DNA from 3 places in the Dorea sp. YH-dor226 genome. Region 2 is predicted to be linked to each of the others. Evidence: predicted binding sites of a transcription regulator. Region 2 holds the regulator's gene; each other region holds the start of a gene.

Evidence for each region. The regulator HrcA, encoded in region 2, represses chaperone genes, less so after heat shock. The targets are predictions, from matches to a motif close to TGTTAGCACTCNNNNNNNNNGAGTGCTAACA.
Region 1: ABE547_RS14075 (co-chaperone GroES) is a predicted target of HrcA. The motif match lies at 2,639-2,669, and genes of this name have one in related genera.
Region 3: ABE547_RS01935 (Hsp20/alpha crystallin family protein) is a predicted target of HrcA. The motif match lies at 2,140-2,170, and genes of this name have one in related genera.

What each region holds. Positions count from the first base shown of each region.
Region 1 is NZ_JBDOHS010000026.1:5,226-11,236, forward strand. It holds partial or broken gene ABE547_RS14055 (IS256 family transposase) at 1-114, shown strand, start outside; gene ABE547_RS14060 (DUF308 domain-containing protein) at 661-1,194, opposite strand; gene ABE547_RS14065 (Hsp20/alpha crystallin family protein) at 1,267-1,707, opposite strand; gene ABE547_RS14070 (MarR family winged helix-turn-helix transcriptional regulator) at 2,048-2,479, shown strand; gene ABE547_RS14075 (co-chaperone GroES) at 2,691-2,978, shown strand; gene groL (chaperonin GroEL) at 3,004-4,617, shown strand; gene ABE547_RS14085 (flavodoxin family protein) at 4,723-5,226, shown strand; gene ABE547_RS14090 (MarR family winged helix-turn-helix transcriptional regulator) at 5,278-5,805, shown strand; gene ABE547_RS14095 (citrate/2-methylcitrate synthase) at 5,777-6,011, shown strand, end outside.
Region 2 is NZ_JBDOHS010000005.1:148,777-154,787, reverse strand. It holds gene ABE547_RS06425 (polysaccharide deacetylase family protein) at 1-506, shown strand, start outside; gene ABE547_RS06420 (tRNA threonylcarbamoyladenosine dehydratase) at 541-1,257, shown strand; gene ABE547_RS06415 (replication-associated recombination protein A) at 1,277-2,596, shown strand; gene ABE547_RS06410 (hypothetical protein) at 2,727-3,020, shown strand; gene hrcA (heat-inducible transcriptional repressor HrcA) at 3,723-4,766, shown strand; gene grpE (nucleotide exchange factor GrpE) at 4,783-5,484, shown strand; gene dnaK (molecular chaperone DnaK) at 5,547-6,011, shown strand, end outside.
Region 3 is NZ_JBDOHS010000002.1:28,518-34,528, forward strand. It holds gene ABE547_RS01920 (TDT family transporter) at 1-357, opposite strand, end outside; gene ABE547_RS01925 (C-GCAxxG-C-C family protein) at 407-931, opposite strand; gene ABE547_RS01930 (LysR family transcriptional regulator) at 1,134-2,042, opposite strand; gene ABE547_RS01935 (Hsp20/alpha crystallin family protein) at 2,244-2,669, shown strand; gene ABE547_RS01940 (hypothetical protein) at 2,642-2,893, opposite strand; gene ABE547_RS01945 (hypothetical protein) at 3,405-4,199, opposite strand; gene ABE547_RS01950 (DUF3169 family protein) at 4,601-5,389, opposite strand; gene ABE547_RS01955 (helix-turn-helix transcriptional regulator) at 5,382-5,597, opposite strand; gene ABE547_RS01960 (AP2 domain-containing protein) at 5,701-6,011, opposite strand, start outside.

The DNA.
Region 1 (6,011 bases), on a different contig from region 2:
CTGGCAACCCTGGATATCACGAAAAAATGGACCGGGCACAGGCAGGACTGGGGGCAAATCCACTCCCAGCTTGAAATCTATTTTGAAGAGCGTCTGATTGGACGCAACCTGTAAAACCAGCTTGTTTTGGGCAGGTTTTATTGACATGCCCAAAAACTCCTGTATAATGCAGATATGGGCAGAATCCGGAAAATCGGCTCTGCCCATTTGTAACTATTCACAAATCTTATATCAGTTTTAAACGTTTACACAAAACTTGAAACGGTCTCGATATGGATATGAAAAAGTATTTCAAAGAAATCGCAATCTTAATTGCACAAAAGTTGGAAGTTTTCTTAAAGAGCTTCGAAAAGAAAAGAATATTACACAGGAACAGTTGGCAGAAAGCATGTGATTGATGGCGCGTTTTGGTTTGAGTAGGAAAAACATGGGAAGTTAGCAATAAAACATTACGCGAGTAAACTCGCATAAGATGATTTCCACTTCCCAGACATCTGATTTCCAGATTTCCGGAAGTGCGATTTCATCGCACAAGAATATTCAAATTGTTTTTGGAATTAGGCATTCGTTAAAAAAGGCTGCACACAATTTTGTATGCAGCCGAATCTATATGAAGAGGTGCCTTTTTTCCTCCTTGGCAATGTTATTTTTTGTTATATTTTATATCCAGAAGCGATTGGAAAAGCATCCACGCATGACAGATACAATACCCTGTAGGATCAGGAAAAATCCGATTACCCAGGCCATAGCTGCAATACTTGCAAATGGATGTGTGAATGACAGAAAACCAATCACAGTCAGAAGGATTCCAAGTACTGTAAACCAGCCCCAGCCCTTTACTCCCAGTTTTTGAAGGTCAAAGGAATTAACCAGTTTGGTGATACCTGAAAAAATCAGCCACATTCCTAAAATAAAGGAAATAGTCATTGCTGTAAACCATCCATTTCCCAAAATGAATAAAGACATCAGTACGGTTAGAATGCCGTCAGCAAGAAACCAGCCAGATCCTGCCATATAATCATGACCGGCTGCAAATATCACAATATCTATAATGCCGGAAAACATCATGGCAACTCCAAAGATAATGGGAAGACCATAAAGAATTTTTCCGGGATTCCTCAAACATCCGATCCCGGTTATAATCAGAAAGATTCCGGCTAAAATCCATAATACTCTTGATGTCGTTTTACTCATATCAAAAACCTCTTTTCCGATTGCATTTGGCTTTTAAAACAGGCAGGGGTTTTATTCCCTGCCCGTTTGAGATTAACCTTCGATGGAAATATAATGTGAGTTGTTTTCTACTGCCTTCTGCTCTTTTGGAACAGTAAAGGAAAGAATACCATTTTCAAATTTCGGATGGATGTCTTCTCTCTGAACATTATTTCCTACATAAAAGCTTCTGCTTACATTTCCGGTATAACGCTCGCGGCGGATATATTTTCCTTCCTTATCTTTTTCATCTTTATCCAGACCTTTTGCTGCACTTACAGTTACATAACCGTTTTCAAGCTGGATCTGAATCTCGTCTTTCTTAAATCCAGGAAGATCAATTGCCACTTCGTAAGCGTTGTCTTTTTCCTTCACATCAGTCTTCATGATATGGGGAGCATGTTTTCCATACAATTTTTTATCGATGTCCGGAAAAGCAAAATCATCCATAAAATCATCAAATAAATTTTCTCCAAAAATACTAGGCATTAACATAAGTCATATCTCCTTTCATGACATAAACTAAAGTTTGCACTATCGGAGAAACCCGAAGTGTTGATTTATGAATATCAGGAAGAAAAATCATATTCTCTTTCTTTGTTCTATGCGTAATATAACATATGAATTAGCACTCGTCAATAGAGAGTGCTAATAATTGTGTGAAGATTTTGTGAACTTTGCGAAATAAAATAATTACTGATATTAGATTCAGCGGAATAGATTCCAGATGTTAATCATTAATTAAGAGGAAACAAAAAAGTCGTTTAAAATTAAATGGTGACGAATTATTAAACTTGTGATAGAATGAAAAAAACATTGAAAGAAGCTGAACTAAATGGATACACAAATTGATATCATATTGCAGGGAGGACAGTTTAAAAAGCTGTTAGAGGAACAGAGCGTTGAATTACGAGAAAAATATGATATGAAAAGAGCAGAACTGGAGATATTATATTTCCTGTCAAAATGCGGAACACATAATACCTCTACGGATATCCACCATCAGTTGATGATGAACCGTGGACATATTTCGCAGGCAGTTGACAGTCTCTGCAGGAGAAATTATCTTATTGCGATACCGGATAAGAATGATAGAAGATATATTCATTATGAAATATCTGATTATGCGAAGGATCTGGTAACAGAAATGACGAAGAGAAGGGAAGCAATGAACGGGATGATTTTAAAAGGTGTGTCGGAAGAAGAATTGAAGGTTTTTCGGGAAGTATCGGAAAAAATCAGGAAAAATATAAATGAATTAATTTAGATGATCAAAAGATGCAAAGTAATGGTTAAGGTGCTTCGCATCTTTTTTAAATTATTTTGGAAACCTATTGACAAGAGAAATACAGATGATATAATACTTTAAAAATAAATAATTTAAAAATAAAACATGTTTCGCGAGAAACATATTTTTTGCGAAACACGATGGCACTCAACAAGCAAGAGTGCTAACAAAAGAAAGGCAGGTTATTCATATGAAATTAAAACCATTGGGTGACAAAGTAGTTCTTCAGTATCAGGATGTTGAAGAAAAGACAGAATCAGGAATCATTCTGCCAGACAGCGCAAAAGAAAAATCGCAGGAAGCTGTAGTAATCGCAGTTGGTCCGGGAAAATGTAAAGACGGACAGAAAGTTCCCATGCAGGTAAAAGAAGGAGATAAAGTCATTCTTTCCGAATATGGCGGAACAGAAGTAAAAATTGGCGACGAAGAATATAAAATTGTAAGTCAGGACGATATTCTGGCAATTGTAGAGAAATAGAAAGTGTTGAAAGAAGGAAATTATCATGGCAAAAGAGATTAGTTTTGATATTGATGTTCGAAAAAAGATGGAGGCCGGTGTAGACAGACTGGCAGATACAGTAAAGGTAACATTGGGGCCAAAAGGAAGAAATGTTGTACTGGATAAATCTTACGGTGCACCATTAATTACAAACGATGGTGTGACCATTGCAAAAGAGATCGAACTGGAAGATCGTTTTGAAAATATGGGCGCACAGCTTGTAAAAGAGGTGGCTACCAAGACAAACGACATTGCAGGAGATGGAACAACAACAGCTACAGTTCTGGCACAGGCACTTGTAAAAGAAGGAATGAAAAATATCGCAGCAGGGGCAAATGCCATTGTTTTAAGAAAAGGAATGAAGAAGGCAGCAGATGTGGCTGTACAGGCAATTGAAGAAATGAGCCATCCTGTTACTGGGAAGGATCATATTGCAAAAGTAGCTGCAATCTCTTCCGGTAATGAAGAAGTCGGTGAGATGATTGCCGATGCAATGGAAAAAGTCGGAGAGAACGGCGTTATTACGATTGAAGAATCAAAGACCATGAAGACGGAGATCGACGTAGTCGAAGGTATGCAGTTCGATAATGGATATCTTTCCGGATACATGTGTGATGATAAAGAAAAAATGATCGCCAACATGGAGGATCCTTATATCCTCATGACTGATAAGAAGATTTCAAATATCCAGGACATCCTTCCCATTTTGGAAAATGTGATGAGAGAGAGGAAAGAACTCCTCATCATTGCAGAAGATGTGGAGGGAGAGGCACTTACCACATTGATTGTCAACAGACTGAGAGGTACCCTGAAGGTCGTTGCTGTAAAGGCACCGGGATATGGTGACAGCAGAAAGGCAATGCTTGAAGATATCGCAACACTTACCGGCGGTCAGGTGATCATGGAAGATCTTGGCCTTGAACTTAAAGATACCACGATGGATATGCTTGGCCGTGCAAAATCTGTAAAGGTTACAAAGGAAAATACCACGATCGTAGACGGTGCCGGGAACAAGGAAGACATTGATGCACGCATCGCCAGCCTGAAGAGACAGATGGCTGAAACAACATCCGATTTTGATAAAGATAAACTCATGGACCGTATCGCGAAGATGGGCGGAGGCGTTGCAGTGATCCGTGTCGGCGCGGCAACAGAAACAGAAATGAAAGAAGCTAAATACCGCATGGAAGATGCCATGAACGCAACAAAAGCAGCCGTATCGGAAGGCATTATCTGCGGTGGCGGATCTGCATATATCCATGCACAGAAAAAGGTAGAGGAACTGTTAGCAGCCCTGGAGGGTGATGAGAAGACCGGAGCCAGAATCGTAGCAAAGGCACTGGAAGCACCACTGTATACGATTGTGGAAAATGCAGGTCTGGAAGGCCCGGTTATCGTAGACAAGGTAAAGAAGAGTGAGCCTGGCATGGGATTTGATGCAGCCTCAGAAACCTTTGTGGATATGATGAAACAGGGTATTATTGATCCGGTGAAGGTAACAAAGAATGCATTAATGAATGCGGTAAGTGTGGCAGCTACACTTCTTACTACAGAAGCTGCGGTAGCGGACATTAAGGAAAATACACCTGCGCCGCAGCCACAGCCGGAAATGTATTAAAGAGAACAGGTAAAATCAAATCATTGGCGAGCAACAAAATGGGGAGATGGCTGGTACATCTCCTCTTTTTGTTCGCTTCTGTTTTTATGTGAAATGAGGTCCATTATGAAATATGCAGTTATATATCAGTCAAAAAGTGGCAATACACGTTTAATAGCAGAAAAGATCTATGGTGCTTTAAATACAGAGGATAAAACAATTGTAGATATTGATACAGAGCAGGATATACCTGCGGCGGATGTCTATCTGATCGGGTTTGGAATTCATGGTTATTCCTGCAGCATGGATATCTCAGATGTATTTGAGCAGATTACAGGCGGAAAATATGCAGTGTTCGTTACCTGCGGTTATGTGCCGACAGAACAATATAAAGAAAAGCTTGAAAAAAATCTTGAAGTCTGGTACCCGGATGAGGGAGAGTATCTGGGAATGTTTCTCTGTCAGGGGAATGTGGAGTCAGATAGAAGGAAAATTATGATCAGCCAGATGCCAAGTAAAGAAAAAGAGATGCAGCAGATGTTTCGACTGGGAAATACCCATCCGGATGAAGAAGATCTGGAAAATGCGGTTGATTTTGCCATTAAAATTCAGGCAGAAATTGGGGATTAAATAAGAAAATAACATGTATTGATGTAAATAAAAAGAGAGGAGCGGTTGAAGATGCCAGAGCAGAGAGAAATATTGAATGCAAATGAAATCAGAAAGTTTACAAATGAATTAACCTATCGTCGGTATCTGATGAACAAAGGAAAAATACAGGAACTGTTTCGTAAAATGACTCTTCAGGAGTATATTGCTTTGTATACTATAGAATCTGAGAGAGAAAATTCTCCGAATAATAATGGGAGAACGTATTTAAAGGATTTATCAGAAAAGATGCAGCTGACAATACGGCAGACATCAAAAATGGTAGAAAAGCTGAAAGATCGTGGACTGGTACTGTGGTCTTATGAAGGAAGCGGAAGTGAAGGAACATATGTGACTGTTACAGAAACGGGACAGAAACTGTTTAAGGGTCAGGAAATGATTCTGAGAGAATGTTATGGAAAAGTGATCAACAAATTCGGAAAAGATAATTTGATCATGTTATTAAAAATGATGAAACAACTGGATAACCTGATGTGCAGCGAAATAAAAGGGATGGGAGAGGTCGATTCGTATGGGAGAGCTGATGAAGCGGATGAATGATTATGCTGTGCAGAATGAAGCTATCTGCCGGAAAAATGATCATATTGATCCTAGATTGTATGAAGAGTTTGGTGTTAACCGGGGGCTGCGGGATGAAAATGGAAAAGGTGTGCTTACCGGTTTGACTAAGATTTCCCGTATTGTATCATCATGTGTGAAAGATGGAGAAAAAGTACCTTGTGACGGGGAATTGTGGTATCGTGGAT
Region 2 (6,011 bases):
CGGGAAGGCTTCTTGATGGACTGAAGGAAAGGGGAGTCAAAGCAACATTTTTCCTGATTGGGGAAAATGCGGAACGTTATCCGGATCTGGTGAAAAGAGAATATGAAGAAGGGCATCTGATCGGCAACCACACCTATCATCATGTGGAGATCACAAAAGTATCGGATGAAAAGGCAAGAGAGGAGATCGAACTGACAGATCAGGTCATCTGCTCCATTACAGGAGAGCATGTGGAATACATGCGGCCGCCATTTGGACTGTGGCAGAGGGATCTGGAACTGGAGATAGAGGTCATGCCGGTCATGTGGACGATTGATCCGTTGGACTGGACGACTGAGAACGTCGATGAAATTGTAAATAAGGTAGTGACGGAAGCGGAGGAAAATGATATTATCTTAATGCACGATTGTTACGGATCGAGTGTGGATGCGGCACTTCGCATCATAGATATATTACAGAAAAAGGGATATGAATTTGTAACGGTAGATCAATTGATATTAGATTAGCTGACAGTAGATGAAGTAGACGAAAGGTTAAGATATGGCAAATGAATTTTCAAGAACAGAGCTGTTGATCGGAGAGGAAGGTCTTCACAGGCTGAGAAAGAGTACGGTGATGGTACTGGGAGTCGGCGGCGTCGGCTCCCATTGTATTGAGGCGCTTGCGAGAAGCGGCGTAGGACGGTTGATTCTGGTGGATAACGATACGGTGTCGCTTACGAATATTAACCGGCAGTCTATCGCGTATCACAGTACGATCGGGCAGTATAAGACGCAGGTGATGAAAGAAAGAATCCGGGATATCTGTCCGCAGACGGAAGTAGTGACGCATGAGATGTTTGTGCTTCCTGAGAATATGGATGCGCTCTTTGAGGAGCGACCGGATTATATCGTGGATGCAATCGATACGGTGACGGCAAAGCTTGCACTGGTGGAACGGGCCAAAGCAGATGAGATCCCGATCATATCCTGTATGGGGACGGGGAATAAGCTGCATGCAGAGATGTTTGAAATCACAGACATCAGTAAGACTTCTGTATGTCCTCTGTGCAAGGTCATGCGAAAGGAATTGAAGGCAAAGGGAATCTTTCATCTGAAGGTATTATATTCGAAAGAAAAGCCGGTGGATATTTCCGGAAGGGACAGTGGAGAAGAAAAGGGACAAAGGCGTTCAATTCCGGGAAGTGTGTCTTTTGTTCCTCCGGTTGCAGGCCTTTTGATTGCAGGAGAGGTCATCCGGGACATCTGTGAGTGTTAGAAGGGACAGGGGGAAGAAGATGGATTTATTTGATTATATGAGAGAACAGAATATGGAAAAGGAAGCGCCTCTGGCATCCAGACTTCGTCCGACCACGCTGGATGAAGTGGTGGGGCAGCAGCATATTATTGGAAAAGACAAGCTTCTGTATCGCGCGATCAAGGCAGATAAGTTGAGTTCGGTCATTTTTTATGGTCCTCCGGGAACCGGAAAGACAACACTCGCAAAGGTGATCGCGCATACTACCAGCGCAGAATTTACCCAGATCAATGCAACTGTGGCCGGGAAAAAGGATATGGAGGAAGTGGTCAGTAAAGCCAAGGAACTGCAGGGGATGTATCATAAGAAGACGATCCTGTTTGTGGATGAGATTCACAGATTCAATAAAAGTCAGCAGGATTATCTTCTGCCTTTTGTAGAGGACGGGACGATCATTCTGATTGGTGCGACTACGGAGAATCCTTACTTTGAGGTGAACAGTGCGCTGATCTCACGTTCCAGTATCTTTGAACTGCATCCGCTGGATAAAGAGGATATTAAGACGCTTTTACACCGTGCGGTGTATGATGTGGAAAAGGGAATGGGAAGCTATCAGGCAGTGATCGAGGATGATGCGATGGAGTTTCTGGCAGACATCTCGGGTGGGGATGCGAGAAATGCATTGAATGCGGTAGAGCTTGGAATCCTTACGACGCCGAGGAGCGAAGACGGAAAGATTCATCTGACGCTTGAGGTGGCCGGTGAATGCATTCAGAAGCGTGTGGTCCGCTATGATAAGACAGGAGACAATCATTACGATACGATATCCGCATTTATCAAGAGCATGCGGGGCTCTGACCCGGATGCAGCGGTATATTATCTTGCAAAGATGCTGTATGCAGGGGAAGATATCAAGTTTATTGCAAGGAGGATCATGATCTGTGCTTCGGAAGATGTGGGAAATGCAGATCCGATGGCACTTACGGTAGCGGTATCTGCGGCACAGGCGGTTGAACGGATCGGTATGCCGGAAGCACAGATCATTCTGTCACAGGCTGTACTGTACGTAGCGACAGCTCCGAAGAGCAACTCTGCTACAAATGCAATCTTTGACGCGATGGAAAGTGTGAAGCAGAAGAGAACCACGGTTCCGTCACATCTCCAGGATGCACATTATAAAGGATCTAAGAATCTGGGACACGGAGTCGGTTACAGGTATGCGCATGATTATCCGGATCATTATGTGAAGCAGCAGTATCTTCCTGACGAGATACAGGGTGAAACCTTTTATAAGCCGAGTGAGAACGGGCATGAGAAGGAGATCCGGGAGTGGATGGAATACCTGAAGAGACAGTCATAGATTTCAAGTGAGAAAAGACAGAACGGTTCTTGTGTTTTCCTATTATAAAGCGTATAATCGTTACAGAGCAATCAAGGGGAATGCGGAACTGATTAAATGTGAAGCAGGAACAATTTAAGGAGGAAACAAAATGAAGATTTATGACACAGTAAAAAAAGAAGAAGTAGAAGTAGCAGGAACAGATGGTCTGATTCAGATCATGAAGAATGGTCGTCAGGTGGATCTGTATCTGAAGGAAAAGAAAACCGATGAAGACGGATATCTTACATGGGATGTAGAGCACTGGTCAACCGTAGATAACAAGAGATTCATCCGCTGCTATTCATTAGAGGGAAGAGTACTGAGCGAATCTACTGGACATAATATCTATGATCTCAGAAACGATTTTAAACCGGAAGAGGCTGAAAAGATCGAACTCAGCTAAGAGAAGCAAGCTATGCATAAGGGATTGTCGCAGGACAATCTCTTATTTTTTTGTGCACCTGTCGGCGAACGTTTCTGATACATTTGTTTTCATTATATGTACTTGTCATGGGAGTTCATGATGGCAATGGCAGAGAGATATACCTATACCATCATAGTGGTATACCTATACCATCATAGATGTGATATTCGACGTCCTGATGGTATGTTTTTGCGTCCTTTTCAATCAAGAAATTGATATTGGATATTTTGATGGTAATTTTTTAAAGCTTTTTCATGCATATACTAGAAATTAGATTTCTTGATGGATTTTCCCAGAATTATTTGCATGTACAGATATGAAATTAGATTTCTTGATGGATTTTCCCAGAATTATTTACATGTACAGATTTGAAATGAGATTTCTTGATGGATTTCCCTAAAATTATTAGCATGTAGAGATTGGTTATATGCATGTATAGATTGATTTTGGAAATTTGAGATGGTATTTGAAATCGACTAGAAATGGGATGGAAAGGAGTATAGCCTGTATCACTGACAATTCCTTATTTTCTGCTCCCATTTTAGGTATAAAATTGTTTTGTAAAAAAAGTATAAACAGTGTTGACAAACGTAAAATGGAGTGCTATCTTAATATTCGAAAGATGTTAGCACTCAAAATTACAGAGTGCTAACAGAGGAAAACCGAAAGGAGGAGGAACAGATGATATTGACAGATGGGCTCAGCGACCGGAAGCTGAAGATTCTTCATGCGATCATTCAGAATTATCTGGAGACAGGAGAACCGGTTGGATCGAGAACGATTTCCAAATATACGGATCTGAATCTCAGTTCTGCTACCATTCGTAATGAGATGGCGGATCTGGAAGAGATGGGATATATCATCCAGCCTCATACGTCAGCAGGACGTATCCCTTCGGACAAAGGCTACAGACTCTATGTAGATATGCTGATGGAAGAAAAAGAGCATGAGTTGAATGAGATGCAGGAGCAGATGCTGGAAAAGGCAGACAAGATGGAACAGCTTCTGAAGCAGGCGGCAAAGGTGCTTGCCAACAGCACCAATTATGCAACGATGGTTTCCACACCAAGAAACAGTGCCAACCGGATCAAGTTCATTCAGCTGTCCATGGTCGATGATGAGCAGATCATCGCAGTTATTGTTCTTGGCGGTAACGTGATCAAGAATAAGATCATCGATATCGAGGAACCAATCAGCAACGAGAATCTGTTAAAACTGAATATGCTTTTGAACACAACATTAAATGGCATGTCCATCGAAGAGATCAATCTGGGACTGATTGCAAGGCTGAAGGAACAGGCCGGTATACACAGTCAGGTGATCGGCAATGTACTGGATGCAGTTGCAGATGCAATTCAGATTGATGAAGAGATGCAGATCTATACCAGCGGAGCAACGAACATCTTCAAATATCCGGAACTGAGTGACAAGCAGAGCGCACAGGAGATCATCAGTGCATTTGAGGAAAAGCAGCAGCTGACTGAGCTGGTGACCCGGACATTGTCGCAGGATGAGAATACCGGAATTCAGGTATACATCGGAGATGAGACGCCGGTACAGAATATGAAAGACTGCAGCGTAGTTACCGCGACCTATGAATTGGGAGACGGAATGAAGGGAACGATAGGTATTATCGGACCGAAGCGAATGGATTATGAGCATGTGTTAAAGTCTATGAAGCGTCTGCAAAATGAACTGGATCAGATGTTTCATAAGAATGAATAGAAAGGTGGAATAACCCTTGGAAAATAATCAGGAAAAAAGCCAGGAAGAGATGGTAAAGGAAGCTGTGGAGGAAGCAAAGAAAGCAGCAGGCCAGCAGGAAGAAGCGAAAGAGGAAGCAGAGACGGAAGAGAATGAAGTCGAAGCGGAAGCTGACAGCGAAGAAGAGGCGGCAGGCGAGGAAGAGACCACAGAAGAAGAAGCAGAAGACAAAGAAGAAGATTCTGAAGAAGCAACAGAAACCGGGAAATCCGGCAAAAAGCTGTTTGGTAAAAAGAAAAAAGATAAAAAGGACGAGAAGATAGAAGAGCTGACAGACAGGCTTGCTCGTTCGATGGCAGAGTTTGATAACTTCCGCAAACGTACGGAGAAGGAAAAGTCTCAGATGTACGAAGTAGGTGCGAAAGATATCATAGAAAAGATTCTTCCGGTGATTGACAATTTCGAAAGAGGATTGGGAGCAGTCAAAGAAGAAGAAAAAGAAGATCCATTTGTCCAGGGAATGGAAAAGATCTACAAACAACTGATTACCACTCTGGAAGGAATCGAGGTGAAACCTATCGAAGCGGTAGGACAGCCGTTTGACCCGAATTTCCATAATGCGGTCATGCATGTGGAGGATGAGAACCTGGGCGAGAACATCGTCGCTGAAGAGTTCCAGAAGGGATATATGTACCGTGACTCTGTAGTGAGACACAGTATGGTAAAAGTAGCAAATTAACAAAAGCAGCTTGGTAAGAATAAGCAGATGGCAAAATAAATGAAATCAGGAGGATATTTATCATGGGAAAAATTATTGGTATTGACTTAGGAACGACAAACAGTTGTGTAGCAGTTATGGAAGGTGGACAGCCGACCGTGATTGCCAATACAGAAGGCGCAAGAACAACTCCATCCGTTGTAGCATTTACAAAGACAGGAGAACGTCTCGTAGGTGAACCTGCAAAACGTCAGGCAGTTACAAATGCAGAGAGAACAATCTCTTCTATCAAGAGAGAGATGGGTTCTGATTACAGAGTAACAATTGATGACAAGAAATATTCTCCACAGGAGATTTCTGCAATGATCCTTCAGAAACTGAAAGCAGATGCAGAAGGATATCTGGGAGAAAAAGTAACAGAGGCTGTTATCACAGTTCCGGCTTACTTTAACGATGCTCAGCGTCAGGCAACAAAGGATGCAGGTAAGATTGCAGGTCTTGATGTAAAACGTATCATCAACGAGCCTACAGCTGCAGCTCTTGCTTAT
Region 3 (6,011 bases), on a different contig from region 2:
CTTCAGAATAAACTTCACTGTAAAATAAACGATCAGTACGATATGTAAAAGAATCGCAAAATACCAGATATACATTGCCGCCGGTCCAATGAACGGTTTTACATAAGTACTGAGGAGCATCAGTGCCATTGGAAATGTTCCGGATACACTGGCCATAATCGGATTCTGCATATCTTCTTTGATCATTTGCGGAAACATGATCAGTTTCAGCAATACCAGTATCAGTAAGAACGCCGCTACAATACCGCACACAGAACGAATGCCTTCCCCATAGCTCTGCAGCAGATTGCCAAGCGCTGCCAATCCCAGCATAACACCACAAAGAGGGATCGGAACTTTTTTAATTATGTCTTTCATATTGATGAATTCCTTTCTGTCTCAATAAAAATTGTCACAACAACCCTGATCAGATCTCTGCAATCGCCCGTCTCGGTGCCGGTTCATCGATCTCATCAAGATTTTTGATTCCCAGTTCACGACAGACAATCTGAGCCACTTTCCATGTACACAATCCTGTGAAGAAAATGCACTGTTCTTTATGCTCTCCACGTCCTTTATCAAATTCCTTCGTAAGAACTCTGCAGCAGATTGCGTTTTTCTGATTTGCCACTTTGAACCAGTCGTGAAGTTCTTTGGTCAGCTCCATACATTTCACACTCTTCGGATTCGTAGGACCATCCTGCTCTGTTCTTCCAAAAAACATTCCCAATGCGAGAATTCCTCCGTTAAATGCACCACAGACACATCCGGACTTTCCTGCACCTACCGCCATACCGGATGCCATTGCAATAACCTCTTCCGGCACATCAAGCTTAAATTCATCACGAATTGCACTGATCAGTGCTTCACAACAATAATAACCATCCTTAAATTTTTTCTCTGCCACCTGCTGTACCGCTCTTGGGCTGATTTCTGTTACTCCAATATTCATCATTTTTCCTCCTGATCTTACAATATATTTGTTTATATTTTATCATAGTTTCTTTCTTTTTCTTTATCAGTATTATCTATAAACATATTCAAATATACTATAATTATAAATAAATACAAAAAACGGCTCTGAAAATTTTTCTTTTTTTGTAGAAAAAGTAAAATTTTCAGAGCCTTATCAACACTTTGTTACCATCTGTCAATTATCTGGTGATAGATCCTGTATTAATTCTGTCCATCCAGCTTTTTACATGTTTCTGAAAGATGTCAACACCATTTCCTATCGATTCATTTTTTCTTGTCACCATACAGATCTTCCATTCATAGATGCCGTCTGAAAACGGAATCAGCACCAGATCATCATGTCCCATATCATCCGACACAAAATCCACCGTAACAGAGATCCCTTTATTTTCTCTGACCATCTTGTGGCACAGACTGAATCCGCTTGCCTCAAACATGATATTCGGTTCAAATCCGGCTTCGCGGCATTTATCAACGATCAGATGATGAATCTTGAATTCCCGGCTTTCTATATATAATGGTTCATCTTTCAGATCCTGTATGGTAACAGAGCTTCTGCTACTGAGGGGATGTTTTTTATTGACCAGAAGCTTGACCGGAAACGATTCCAGTTCCAGCACTTCATACAGCTCTTCATCACACGGAGCCAGAGTAAACATCACATTTCCCTCTCCTGTCTGAAACCAGCGTTCGATCTGCAGGTCCGGACATTCTCTGTAATGGAGCTCAATCTCCGGATATTTACTTTTGAAATCCAGCAGGCATTCCGGTGTGACAAGACGAAGAATGCCAAAAGCAGAGAGCAGATCAACCACACCATGCTCCTGCTGTCTGATTCGCAGAATATCATTTCTCATGTTATGATATTCCTCAAGTTCGGTTTTCGCATATTCCAGAAAACGCTTTCCACATTCCGATAGTTCCATTCCGCTTCCGGTTCTCAGAAACAGCGTACAGTCGCATTCGCTTTCCATATTCTTTATCACTCTGCTGATTCCCTGCGGAGTCATATAAAGAAGTTTTGATGCTTTTGTAAGATGGCGTGTCTCGGCTACTACTATAAATACTTTCAAATCCCGGATATTCATAATTACTTCATCACCTCTTCCATATTATATCATATTTTTCTTCTTTATTTTCCTCTGTTTTTTTATCAAAAAAATTAGCACTCATATTTATTCAAAAAATTAGCACTCACCTATTGACAGTGCTAACAATATATGTTATATAATAACTATAGCAAATAAAACAACTAAAACATTCAGATACATTTTAAGGAGGAATGACTTATGTTACTTACAAACAGAGGATTTAATAATTTATTTGATGAGATGTTCGATGACCCATTCTTCACCCGTCGGTATGACAACACATCCGTTCAGGTAATGAAAACCGATATCCATGAAAAAGACGGCAATTACATCATCGAGATGGAACTTCCGGGATATGCAAAAGAAGAGATCAAAGCGGATCTCAAAGATGGATATCTTACCATTACAGCTCACAAGAATGAGACCAAGGAAGAAAAAGAAGCCAGAGGCAAATGCATCCACAAAGAACGCTACACCGGAACCTGCAACCGCAGCTTCTATGTAGGAGAAGAACTGTCTCAGGAGGATATCAAGGCAGCATTTAAAGACGGTGTCCTGTGCCTGCAGTTCCCGAAAGAGATCAAAAAGCCGGAAGATCAGCCTAAAATGATCACCATTGAATAATAGCATGGATAGCTCTTCAAAGTTATCCTCTGCACCAGATTCTCTTTAGGAAAGGGGACGCAACCATCTGATTTTGAGATGGTTTGCGGCACCCTTTTTTTTGGAAAAAGATTCAGCGTTCCCTCCGGTGCATCAGCCAACCGAGCCTTCAGCTGCTTCTGGGTTTCCTGCAATTCATCAATTTCCCTGACTAAATATTCTTTAAATTGATTGTGTTCAAGCATATATATCAACCTCCGTATATTTGATGGTATTTTTTCCGGGGCTTTTCATGTATAGATTCGTTATTGGATTTCTTGATGGTATTTTTCTTTTTGAATTTCATGCATAGACTTGATATTGGATTTCTTGATGGTATTTTTCTTCAAATTTTTCATGTATAAACTTTACATTTGATTTTGTGATGGATTTCTCTTCAAAATTTTGCATGTATGGATTACGTTTTGAAATATAAGATGGTAGTCACCAGACACCTTATCTGTTGCCCGCCAGCGGCTTTTGCTATAGCCAGCCAAAAAAGCACGGAAGGAATCCTCAATTTTATTTTTCTGATTTTAAACCACATCCAAAATATATACCTGCGAATTGGATACATGGTCATCCACCATGCAAATATATAATTCCATTTTCTTTTCTGGCAATCAATCTTTTTTCCGTTACGAATCAGAAACCGGGCCCTTTTCACAATACTTCTCTTCCATCAGTTTTTTTCATATACCCTATTTTTATTTCATATTATATCAGAAATTTTACAATTATCTTTTCCACTGTTTTTGTATTCAACGGAGTCTTACTTGTTTCCATAGAGAACAGAAACCTATCTCCGTAGTGATATCCATTTTCCATATAATAATTGATCTTCTCACTTGCTTTTTGGGAATATTCCGGACTATCCATCATGCCAAAATGTTCATACACGTATGCCTTACGGGTTCTGACATTCAACAGCAGGAAGTCCGGATATACAATCCTACCGTCCTGCATCCATACTTTCGGCTCATAGACATAAGGAATCTGATTTCGGTAAAATAAGTCTGCAAGAATCTTTTCCGACTTAGACCTCACCGGCTCACCCCTCTCAGAAAAAATCTTCTGCAAAATCGGATAAGGATTTTCTCTGCCCGGATTCTTCTCATACCATTCTCTGACATATGCTTCTTCTGCCGGAATACATGGTGAAACTAATGCCTGCCTCGCCGCAGGCATTGCCTGATACATGTCATCAATCGACACGTGATATTCATCCAGCATGCGTTTGCCATATTTTAATCTTGCCTCTACGATAGACAATACTTTACTGTCATATGCTTTCTGTGCAAGTGCTGCCGCCAGATCTTTCTTCTTTTTGGAAAGATACTGCCTCTTCCTGCCTTCCCTATAAATGTAATATTGCACATTTTGATTCTTTTGCAAAAGATTCAGCGTTCCCTCCGGTGCACCGGTCAACCGGGCCTTCAACTGCTTCTGGGTTTCCTGCAGTTCATCAATTTCCCTGACTAAATATTCCTTAAATTGATTGTGTTCAAGCATATATATCAACCTCCGTATATTTGATGGTATTTTTTCTGGGGCTTTTCATGTATAGATTCATTATTGGATTTCTTGATGGTATTTTTCTTTTTGAGTTTCATGCATAGACTTGATATTGGATTTCTTGATGGTATTTTTCTTCGATTTTTTCATGTATAAATTTGACATTTGTTTTTGTGATGGATTTCTCTTCAAAATTTTGCATGTATAGAATACGTTTTTGAAATATTAGATGGTAGTTGCCGGATGACCTGTCGGGAAATGGTATTTTCATCATAATGCTTCTCCTGCTTTTTTACAAGCTGATCTTATCGAGAGCAGCATAAAAATGTGCCCGGATGATACCGGGCAACACAAAGATTAATATTACTGTTCCAATTGTAAAGATATGTTTGCTTCTTCTACAGATCCAGCCTGCACTTCTGAAGTCGTACTGTATAGATCCCGTAGGTAACCGTCATAAGTCCATAACAAATTCCAAGAAGTATGACTGCAATCAGTCCGGTCTGCCAGATCAGATGTCCGATCATTGCTATCACTATAGCTAACATCAGCATTGTTTTCATCAACATAAACGTCTTATAGCTTGCCATATAGATCACTTTGCGTTCTGCCTCATCACAGCTTGCGAGGAAATCTCTCTGGAAATGAATATCTGAAGCCTCCCCTCTCTTCATCGGATCCTTTTGTTTGATCTGCTTTACCATAGCCACCTGGTACATTCCACAGATGGCAGTGCATACAATCAGCAGCACTGCACAGTACAGCATCCTGCCGGCAGCTCCTTTGCTGTCCAGTTGAAAAGAAAATGCCAGAAATATCATCCCCAGACACATACCGATATTGCTAACCATCACTCCAACGGTTCCCCAGAAATCAAACTTTTTATCCATACGATCCTGCAGTTCATCGTCTTCCTGCCCTTCCATAGAGCGGATAATCATTCCACTCTTCCAATAGCAGAGTATACACAATATCAGGACGATCAAAGTCAGAACAACCATAATGATCAATACATGCTTCGTGATCCATCCAGATAATGCTCCCATCATTCCCGCAACGCCATCTTCATAATAGATGGACACATATCCTCCGACACCTCCGATCACACCTCCCAGGGCCATAAACAACAGCATCTTAATATAAGAATTCATTTTCTTTGATTTTTCTTTTTTCACTTCTCTACTCATCTTTATTCTCCTCATCTTCTACATATATGAATATCTCTTCTACCGGTACCTGAAATATCTTTGCGAGCTTTAATGCCAGCGTTACTGAAGGTGAATAATCTCCTCTCTCAATCTGACTGATCGTCTGCCTTGATACTCCTGCCATCTTTCCAAGAGTCGTCTGATTCACATTAATTCTGGCCCGGTGTTCTTTCAGGCGATTCTCCAATCCCATTCGTCTACCTCCTCACGCAATGTCAAATTGACAACTTTATTTTTCATTATGACAACTTTTCTTGTCATATGTATCATAGCATTGACAACTATAGTTGTCAACAAGAAATTCCCATATTATACAAAAAAGGAACAACTCTTTTCCTAACGTATAGAAATGAGTTATTCCTCTGTTTTTTTCTTCTTTTTTTCTGATATTCTATCTCATACCACTGCAGAAAATCTCCAAATATTTTTCCTTCTGCAATGGCACGGATCTGTGCAGCTTCCTCCAGCGTCTTATAGCCGCCAAGATTATAGCATTTCTTTTTAAACATAATCTGTGCGATCCATTTATTACGTTTTTTGTTATAGTACACCCCCCGCACTCCGCTTGTGTTGGTCTTATACATAGTATCTGTCTGAAGCT